Regions from separate parts of the Psychrobacillus sp. FSL K6-1464 genome, predicted to be linked through region 1. Evidence: riboswitches for the same ligand, from Rfam matches in the RefSeq annotation. Region 1 holds a riboswitch; the other holds the start of a gene.
The links. A riboswitch is a leader RNA that binds a small molecule or an ion and turns the genes downstream of it on or off. The one in region 1 is predicted to bind FMN.

Region 1 (4,845 bases):
TGTCTATGAACAAATGGCTACCATTTATCATTTCTGTAGCATCTGTATTATTATTAACCGTACTCGTCTCTTCCTATATAAATAACAATGAGAGCTCCACAGCTGATACTGTCGAAGAATCGACCACAGCAGACGATCAAATGAGAACTCTAGAAGTACCAGAGGAATCCTCTATGGATGCTAAAGAAGAAGAATCTGTTGGTATGACAACTATGTCTGAAAAGTTAGCTCCTAATGTAGAATTAGCCCCATTTGATAGGACTTTTACTTCTGTTTATGAGCAGGATTTAGGTGATGGAACGGTATTTCATTTTTCTCTATTGGAAAATGCGCTCACTGTACCAATCACGATTGTCATTCCTCAAGAGAAAATAGAAGCGGATTTTCCAAATATGGAACCTAGTAGCTTAGAATTATATAATCAGTATGCTTTGGAGATTGACGAAACTTCTCTTGGTTTCCAAGAATATCATCCTTACAAAGGCTACTTTATAGCAGAAGGTAAAATATTAAAACATTACTTACCAGCAGATCATGGCTACGATTCTGCACCTGGAACAGCTGTACCATACATCTCTTCAATCAATGAGGTCTTTACCGATTTTGATTCGTTCTTAAGAGTAAATGAAGATGGATCCCCAATCGAATGGGATCAAGTAGGGACTATAGATGAACCTTTGGTGTTAACTGGCACAGAGCAGAAGGTAAATTATTTTGCATATAAGGCTTTTAATCAAGTGACCTATTTAACGCCAAACTTCAATAAAACTTTCAATACACTATTAGAAGCATTGCAGGGGATGAAAAATCCTGAAAATGAAATTTATACTTCTGTTATTCCGAATGATGTAACTTATTCAGTTAAGGAAGATAAGGGACTTGTTGTACATTTTGATGAGCCTTTAGATTTGGAATCACTAAATGCAAGTGAGGCATCCCGTTTGATAGAAGCTTTCTCGCTTACAGCTGCAAGCTTCAATCAAACTATCCGATTAGAGAATATCGTACAAGAAAAATGGAATGAAATAGATTTTTCTAGTCCACTTCCAGTTCCAGTGGGGCCAAATGGTTTTACTATGCAAACAATTCAATAATAAAAAAATGCCAATGCTTATTAACTTAAGCTTGGCATTTTTGTTTTAAGATATATGTGATAGCCCATACATTTGTGAAAATAGCCCATAAGGCTTCGAATACCGCCCATAAGCAATCCGATACAGCCCTTAAATTTTTATTATCGCCCATAACATAAATTTGCCTAGTATTCTCAGTTGCAAACAGGTCTGTTGCATATATTGTTTTAATTTGATAAAATGTTATTAATTCAAGATATATTCTTGGAGGACAACAAAATATTGATTCATCTTCGGGGCAGGGTGCAATTCCCGACCGGCGGTATTAGAAATTTATTTCTTCAGCCCGCGAACCTTAACAGGTTGATTTGGTTAAATTCCAAAGCCGACAGTATAGTCTGGATGGGAGAAGGTGAAGGTGCAGTCGTTTTTCGTATGCTTATACGGATACGCTTATTAAAGTGTACCTTATTTCTCCCTTGAACTTCTATAAGTTCGAGGGATTTTTTAAGTATGCAAACGTTCTGAACCTTTCTTCTTGTGGAGTGAATCGCAAAAGGAGAGAGGATTTATGTTAAAAGGCAAAACGCGAATGCTTATTGCAGTCGCAATGCTGAGTAGTATTTCTTTTGTTTTAATGCTACTTGCATTTCCATTACCGGTTTTACCGGCTTATTTAAAGGTGGACTTTAGTGATATACCAGCATTAATCGCTGCAATCACAATGGGACCAGTTGCAGGAATTTTAGTCGCATTTTTAAAAAATGTGCTAGATTGGTTATTTGCAGGAAGTCCAACTGGTGTACCTGTTGGTCATATGGCTAACTTTGTAACTAGTATCTTGTTTATCACACCTGTGTATTTGATTTATCGCAAAGTTACTTCGTCCAAAGGCATTATGGCAGGACTCGGAGCAGGTACAGTCTCTATGGCTATTGGGATGAGTGTACTAAATTATTATGTATTTTTACCAATGTACGCTTATTTCTTAAATTTCCCTATGGAAACAGGCACTGCTTTGTTTAATACGATCATTTTTGGTATATTACCATTTAATCTTATTAAAGGTATATTAGTAACGATCGTGATGATTGTTTTATTCAAACGAATGAAGCCATTGCTTGATAAAGTAACTAGTTCATATATGAAACCTAATACAAATTAACAAAAAGTTGTTTCTCCACTAGGAGGAACAACTTTTTTTAAAAAGAAAATATACTTGGTTCATGGAGCTGAAAAGAAAGAATGATAATACTGATTTTCGCTTCAGGCGGACGCTTTCCGCGGGCTTGGCTTCAGCCTCCTCGTTCGCTGCGCTTCTGTGGGGTCTTCAGCTCAAGCTACCCGCTGGAGTCGTCACCTTGCGCTACAATCAAATAAACGGGTAGTACCCAACAAGAAGATTTAACATAGCTTATCGCTTAAGTCACAAGAGTGTTAAAATCTTAGAAATGGAAAAGTTATTTGTATTCACTTTTGAATTAAATGTTATTCTCCATTGATAGGTAAGAAGGTAGATTTCTCGTACATTAGTGGAAATAAAGAGAAATAGTAAGTGTTGCCAAAATAAAGAAGCAAACGAGTGAACGAAATTGCATCTTCGGGCTCGCACGATGCGGGTCAGGCAGTCGTTGCGACAGGATGTCGCGTACTTAGACTGTCATCCATCACCTCTAAGAATAAGAAAGTATCTTATCTCTAGTTATCTAAAAACGCCCTTACCTGTTTCTAAATGTTGTAGAAGGGTGAGACAGTCAAACGATAGTAATAAGTCTGTCCAAAGCCATGCGAAAACAATTGAAACGGATATTGACCGACCTAGCGTCTAGTTGTCTGATATTATTAGAATGAAAAATGGTGATTATGACAAAGTCACAACCACCATTCCATATACTATTCGTATTTCAGTGCGTCGCCTTCGAATGATTCATCTGCGACTTTAATAGAATCAGTAGGACAGCCTTCAAAAGCGTCTTCCATATCTTCCATTAGTTCTTCTGGAACTTCTGTTGTACCCATGTTATTATCTAAAATAACGAAGGCAATACCTTCATCATCATAGTCATAAATATCTGGGGCAGCGGCTCCACATGCTCCGCACGCTATACATGTATCTTTATCTACAATTGTATATTTTGCCATTATTATATTCTCTCCTTTATAACTACTAACACGAATATGCTATCGTATTCATTCTAAAGATGTTTTCCCTATATTTCAACCAAAATACTTCAGAAAAGAGAGGTATTCCTATGCATTTTCATCAAATATTACTATTTATTATACATAAGTTATCCGGACAACGTTCTGAGAATGCTCCTTATTATTTATTAAAAGGTAAAAAATCAGGACAAACTATTCAAGATGTGACATATTTTCAACTTCATGCTTTTTTCTCTATTCTCCCACAATTATCGAAGGAAGACTATGATATTGAAATTAATGAGTTGCATAACCGTGGTCTAATTCAGGTAGAGGAATCACTCGTCTATATTACAGAAAAAGGAATAGCTACAGTAGTGGAAGGTAAAGAGTTTCTATTCAATGGCTGGGAATACAGAGGGAGGGAACAATTATTTTGGAAAAGATTGGACTTAGTGATCCAAACTTTGTCCCAGTTCCAAGCAAAAGAGAAAAAATTTGTGCCAAATCAAAAGGATATGGCTATTCAGAATTTCGTCAAGGACTTCCTCATCCAACATAACTTTCGTGAATTTAACTTGAGTAATGATATAAAGCAAGAGATATTCCGATTGCTTGAAAGTCCTTTGTTAAATGATTTACACAGGACATTATTTGTTTATCGACTTAGTGGATATAACAAAACTGGCTTGACTTGGGAACAATTGTCTCGTTACTATGATTTAACTGATATGAACGCAAAGATAAATTTCTTAGAGTGCTTACATAATATATTGGACAATATTGATATAAATACTAGTCCTTTGTTGTTTTCTTTAGCAAAAGGTATTCATCTAGACACTCCTCTCACAGATTCTGCTTTTAAAACGAATAGTCTTTTTGAAAAAGGGTATACAATGGAGGAAATAGCTAGAATAAGAAAGTTAAAGATTAACACAATAGAAGATCATGTAATTGAAATAGTTTCATCCGATAAAAATTTCTCTGTTTCGGCATTTATATCGAGTGAGCAAGTTGAAAAGATTCTTCATTTATCCAAAGAGTTACATACGAAAAAGCTTACTGTGATAAAAAATAGATTACCCGAACTAACTTATTTTCAAGTACGTTTAGCACTAACAAAGGGAGAACAAATTCATGGATAAATTAAATGAAATTCTTCAGAAAAGATTTGGCCATGCTACTTTTCGTGCTGGTCAACAAGAAATAATTGAACAAATAATAGAAAAAAAAGATGTTATCGCAATACTTCCTACAGGAATGGGGAAATCACTTCTCTACCAACTACCTGCTTATCTGATGGAAGGTACTGTGGTTATTGTGTCACCTCTTTTGTCCCTTATGCAAGATCAAGTGGAACAATTGAAAATACTTGGTGAAAAAAGAGTTATTGCTATTAACTCCTTTTTATCTTTTCAGGAGAAGGAGATGGCTATTCGTCGATTAGCTGACTATAAATTCATATTTACTTCTCCCGAGATGCTGCAAAATGAACAATTTAACCTAGCACTTCGAAAACTTTCTATTGCTTATGTAGTGGCAGATGAAGCACATTGTATCTCACAATGGGGCTTTGATTTTAGACCAGATTATTTAAGGATTTCCACTTGGCTCCAATCAATTGGTTCGG
Region 2 (4,845 bases), 160 kb from region 1:
TTTCTCATATAGGGTATTACAGCTTTTGACGTATGTATAGCTCCAAATAATTTTAAATCTAAATCTGTTTGCCACAAATCTGTTTCTACTGATTCAAAAGGGTTTGCAGAAGAAGTACCAGCATTATTAACTAAAATATCAATACGTCCATAATGATCTACTGTTTTTTGAATAATTTCTTTGCATGCTTCTTCTTTGGTAATATCCGCAGGAACAATAAGTACTTGTGCCCCTGTTTCACTTTTAATAAATGCCGCAGCCTCTTTTAATTGTTCTTCTCCTCGAGCACAAAGAGTTACCTTAGCTCCTTCTTGCACTAATTGTAAAGCTGTTTGTAAACCTATCCCTTTACTTGAGCCCGTAACGATTGCTACTTTTCCAGCTAATCCTAATTCCATTATGTTGCCCCCTCTAATTCAAATCATGTTCTTCTTTCATTATATTACAATTTTATATTTTGTCAGAATTATTGCTCTCCTCATTAAGAATCAAAATAACGATAGAATGATTTCTTTTGAATGACACATTCTAAAGGAAAGGAGAAGTGATGAATTATGCAAAAACTAGTTATCGAACTTACCATTATAGCTTCTATGCAGACATTAACAACATATATACCTACAACCGCTCCTACTCATCAGGAAACCCCTGCCTATGCTAAATGGGGACAAGTTGCTGTAAAAGAAACTCAATCCAAATTTCCCCATGCAAGTATAATTGACTATCTTTATGAAGGAAGTGAACCGAAAGGAAATTCTACCATTGAAAAGTTCAGTCTAAGGTTAAAAGAGAGTGACAAAGAATTTGGAGTCTCTGTTAAAATTGAATATATTACTGATACTAATGAATTGATCCATGTTCAAATCCATGAAGTTTCGGATTAATTATTTATACTTTTTCTATTGTTTCTAAGTCATTTCTAAATTTAAGTGAACCAATTTTATCACGACATGACCTTTAACAGATTTGCCATCTCAATTGCAGAGACGGCTGCATCGTATCCTTTGTTTCCAACCTTTGTACCTGCCCGTTCAATAGCTTGTTCTATAGATTCTGTAGTGACGATACCAAAAATAACTGGTACTCCAGTTTGTAAACCTACTTGTGCAATTCCTTTTGCTGCTTCGTTGCAAACATAATCATAGTGTGTCGTTGAACCTCTGATTACTGTACCAAGACCAATGATTGCATCGTATTTTTGGGAATCCGCCATTTTTTTTGCAATAAATGGTACTTCAAATACACCAGGAACCCAAGCAACTTCAATACTTTCTTCAGCGACACCATGACGTTTTAACCCATCTATTGCACCGTCAACTAGTTTTGCATTGATGAAATCATTAAAACGTCCGACAACAATACCTACTTTCAAATCTGTTCCGATTAAATTTGCTTCGATTGTTTTTACCATCTTATTCTCTCCTTAGCTAGCTTTAATATTTATTAAATACCTTGATAGTTCTTCGATTGTGACAATCTTTAATTGATATTGTTTGGCAAGTTCCAGTAAATCTGGTAAGCGTGCCATTGAACCATCATCGTTCATTATTTCGCAAATTACACCTGATTTAGCTGAGGCACAAAGCATGGCAAGGTCAACTGCAGCTTCCGTATGACCTCGTCTTTCCAGTACACCACCTGGCTTTGCGATTAGCGGAAAGACATGTCCTGGTCGTTTAAACTGTTGTGCCTTTGCTTGTGGTTTAATGACTTGTAACATCGTCTCTGATCGATCAAACGCACTTATGCCCGTTGAAGTGTTTTCATGATCAATCGACACAGTAAATGCAGTTTGATGAGAATCTGTATTATTAGAAACCATCGGATGTAATTGCAATACCTCTGCGATTTCTTCATGGATAGGCATACAAATCAATCCTCGACCATACTTAGCCATGAAATTGATGTTTTCTGGTGTTGCAAATTCTGCTAAGCAAAGGAAATCGCCTTCATTTTCGCGGTTTTCATCATCTACTAAAATAATAAGCTTTCCTTGTGTTAAATCTGTAATTGCTTCTTCTATCGTATTTAGCATGCTAATTTCTCCTTAAAAACCGTTCTGCTGTAAAAAGTCCTGGGTGATGATAGTCGATTCACTTTTCTTTGTACTAAATTGATGCACGTACTTCCCTAGCATATCACCTTCGATATTAACGAGTTCACCCGCTTTTTTCACACCTAGAACTGTTTCCTTATTTGTGTGGGGAATTAATGAAACTGTTACTGTCGACTTATTTATAGCAAAAATAGTTAAACTTGTTCCATCAATCGTTATAGATCCCTTTGGAATACAAAAGTGACTTGCCTCTTCTGGTACAATAATATCGATATACACTGCATTTGCTGCATGGCGCTTTTTCAATATGGTACCCACACCATCCACATGTCCTGTAACGAAATGTCCACCGAATCGACCGTTTGCCGCTAATGCTCTTTCTAAATTGACAACTGAACTGCTATTTAATAATTTTGTTGTAGTTGCATAAAACGTCTCTGGCATAACGTCCACTGTAAATTCAAATCTTGAAAATGCGATTACTGTTAAACAGACACCATTCACTGCAATACTATCACCTAATTTGATGTCCTCTAAAATTCGTTTTGCTCGGATAATAAGTTGCATACTGCTAGCAGATGTTTGTACGTTCTTAATGGTGCCAAGCTCTTCAACAATTCCTGTAAACATCGTATCCTCCTTATTAGTAAGTACTTTTAGATGGAATCTAAAGCCTACTTCAAACAAAAACCTCCGTACACATAAGTGTCGGAGGGAAATTAGGTAGATTCAAATAAGCCTTTTGTGTTTTTCTCTCAAAAAGCATTGAACTACTCCTTCTCCCATCCAGACTATAACTGTCGGCTTTGGATTTCCACCAAATCATGCGTTTTACGGCTCACAGGCTTTGAGGTTGCTCTCTTACTGTCGATTGGGAATTTCACCCGACCCCGAAGGATAGTTATTCAATTTTAAAAAATAGAAGCGCCTATGCCCGCGGGATCATGTCCCAACAAACTGACTTGCCCAAATTTGTTGGCACTGACAAGCGCTATAGCTAGACATTAAAAAACGCACCCAAATTTATGGATGCGAGAGAAGTCATACTTTAATAAGCCTGTTGTTCCTTTTTTAGCATAACTAAAAAACCTCCAAATAGGCGACTTTCTCCTTCTCCCATCCAGACTTTAACTGTCGGCTTTGGATTCTCACCAAATCATGCGTTTTACGGCTCACAGGCTTTGAGATTGCTCTCTTACTGTCGATTGGGAATTTCACCCGACCCCGAAGGAATGTTATAAAATTGTTATTAGCATAACAATTTCATATCTTAATTGCAAGGAGTTAAGTACTTTTACATTATACAAAAGGATTTTGAAAAACATAAAAAGCTAAGAACCTCTTATGTTGAGGGTCTTAGCTAACTTTTCTCTAAAAAATAATTAGATCATGATGATGACAATCTTTTATTTTTCATACTGTTTAATATTTTTTGCTGTATATATAAATACTGATCTAATTCTTCCACAGTCAACTCTTCAAATAACTCCACAAATATTTCTTCGCCAATCTTTTGTGCTTCCATTAAAGCAGATCGCCCTTTTTCTGTAATCTGAAGATGGATCGTCCGGCGATCTTCTTCACTATACAGTCGTTCCGCTAATTCGAACTTCACGAGCTTGCTAGAAATATTTGTAATTGCTCCTTTTGTATACCCTAAGGTATCTGCTAAATCACTTTGCATTACCGGACCATTTGTACGTAATTGAGCTAGTACCAAAATTGCAGATATTCCCACTGGAAATTCAAATTTAGAAGAGAATTTAACTATATTTTCGTTTGAGATTATTTCAGTTGCATGAATCAATTTAAATAAATTTGTTTTCTCCATACTACATCCTTCTATTAACGCAGCATGATGGATCCACCATCAACCATCATCGTTTGACCTGTAATATATCTTGAATCCTCACTAGCTAAAAATACTGCTACACGACCAATATCCTCTTCTACTTCACCGAAACGACCCATCGGTATTTTACTTAGTACTGCTTCATAATATTCAGGTTGAGCTTTTGCCCATGCTTGTACTCCCTCTGAGTTAGCAACCGGACTGATAATATTCACATTAATACCAAAACGACCCCATTCGTTTGCAGCTACACGTGATATCCCACGAATTGCCTCTTTAGCAGCAGCATATGCTCCTTGAGTTTCATGACCAGCCAATCCTGCCCCTGAAGCAAAGTTAATAATATTTCCTTTTGTTTCTTTTAAGTAAGGCAGTGCAGCCTGCATTAAATAGAATGTTGGATAGAATCCAGTCCCAAATGATAGATCAAGATCCGCTTGTGTAATATTCTCAATCGTTAATTGTTTTGATGCATGTGCATTATTTACAAGTACATCCAACTTACCATAGTTATCAACTATTGTTTTAATGATGTTTGGTAAGTTTTCGCGATCCATAAGATCTGCTTTTAAAAACATTGATCTTGGGGAAATTTCTTGTAATAATTTCTCACTTGCTTTACCTGTCTCCTCATTCACATCTACAATTGCAACGATTGCGCCTTCTTTAGCCATTGCTTTTGCCATCCCAAATCCAATTCCACCAGCACCACCAGTAATGATTACAACTTTATCTTGAAGTTTACTCATCTTTAACACTCCTTTTTCTCTAATGATTTCCAATTTAGTTTAACACTAAACAATTTAACGATAAACTAATATGATTTATCCATTTAAAAGTTCTATAACTTTTAAATAATCATAAAATACATAGATTCTAAATTATAAAGTAAGGGGAAATGGAAATGTTTGCAGTTCATTTTATGGAGAAAAATATG

Region 2: another riboswitch for FMN. It lies ahead of ribE (riboflavin synthase); the one in region 1 lies ahead of MKX39_RS07360 (ECF transporter S component).

What each region holds. Positions count from the first base shown of each region.
Region 1 covers NZ_JBBOOP010000001.1:1,506,237-1,511,081, forward strand. The annotation lists gene MKX39_RS07355 (hypothetical protein) at 1-1,094, shown strand, start outside; FMN riboswitch at 1,359-1,491, shown strand; gene MKX39_RS07360 (ECF transporter S component) at 1,645-2,238, shown strand; gene MKX39_RS07365 (ferredoxin) at 2,967-3,215, opposite strand; gene MKX39_RS07370 (helix-turn-helix domain-containing protein) at 3,326-4,360, shown strand; gene MKX39_RS07375 (RecQ family ATP-dependent DNA helicase) at 4,353-4,845, shown strand, end outside.
Region 2 covers NZ_JBBOOP010000001.1:1,346,396-1,351,240, reverse strand. The annotation lists gene MKX39_RS06450 (SDR family NAD(P)-dependent oxidoreductase) at 1-398, opposite strand, end outside; gene MKX39_RS06445 (DUF3889 domain-containing protein) at 555-884, shown strand; gene ribH (6,7-dimethyl-8-ribityllumazine synthase) at 944-1,411, opposite strand; partial or broken gene ribB (3,4-dihydroxy-2-butanone-4-phosphate synthase) at 1,448-2,035, opposite strand; gene ribE (riboflavin synthase) at 2,048-2,686, opposite strand; FMN riboswitch at 2,827-2,958, opposite strand; FMN riboswitch at 3,161-3,292, opposite strand; gene MKX39_RS06425 (MarR family winged helix-turn-helix transcriptional regulator) at 3,444-3,887, opposite strand; gene MKX39_RS06420 (SDR family NAD(P)-dependent oxidoreductase) at 3,902-4,657, opposite strand; gene MKX39_RS06415 (hypothetical protein) at 4,813-4,845, shown strand, end outside.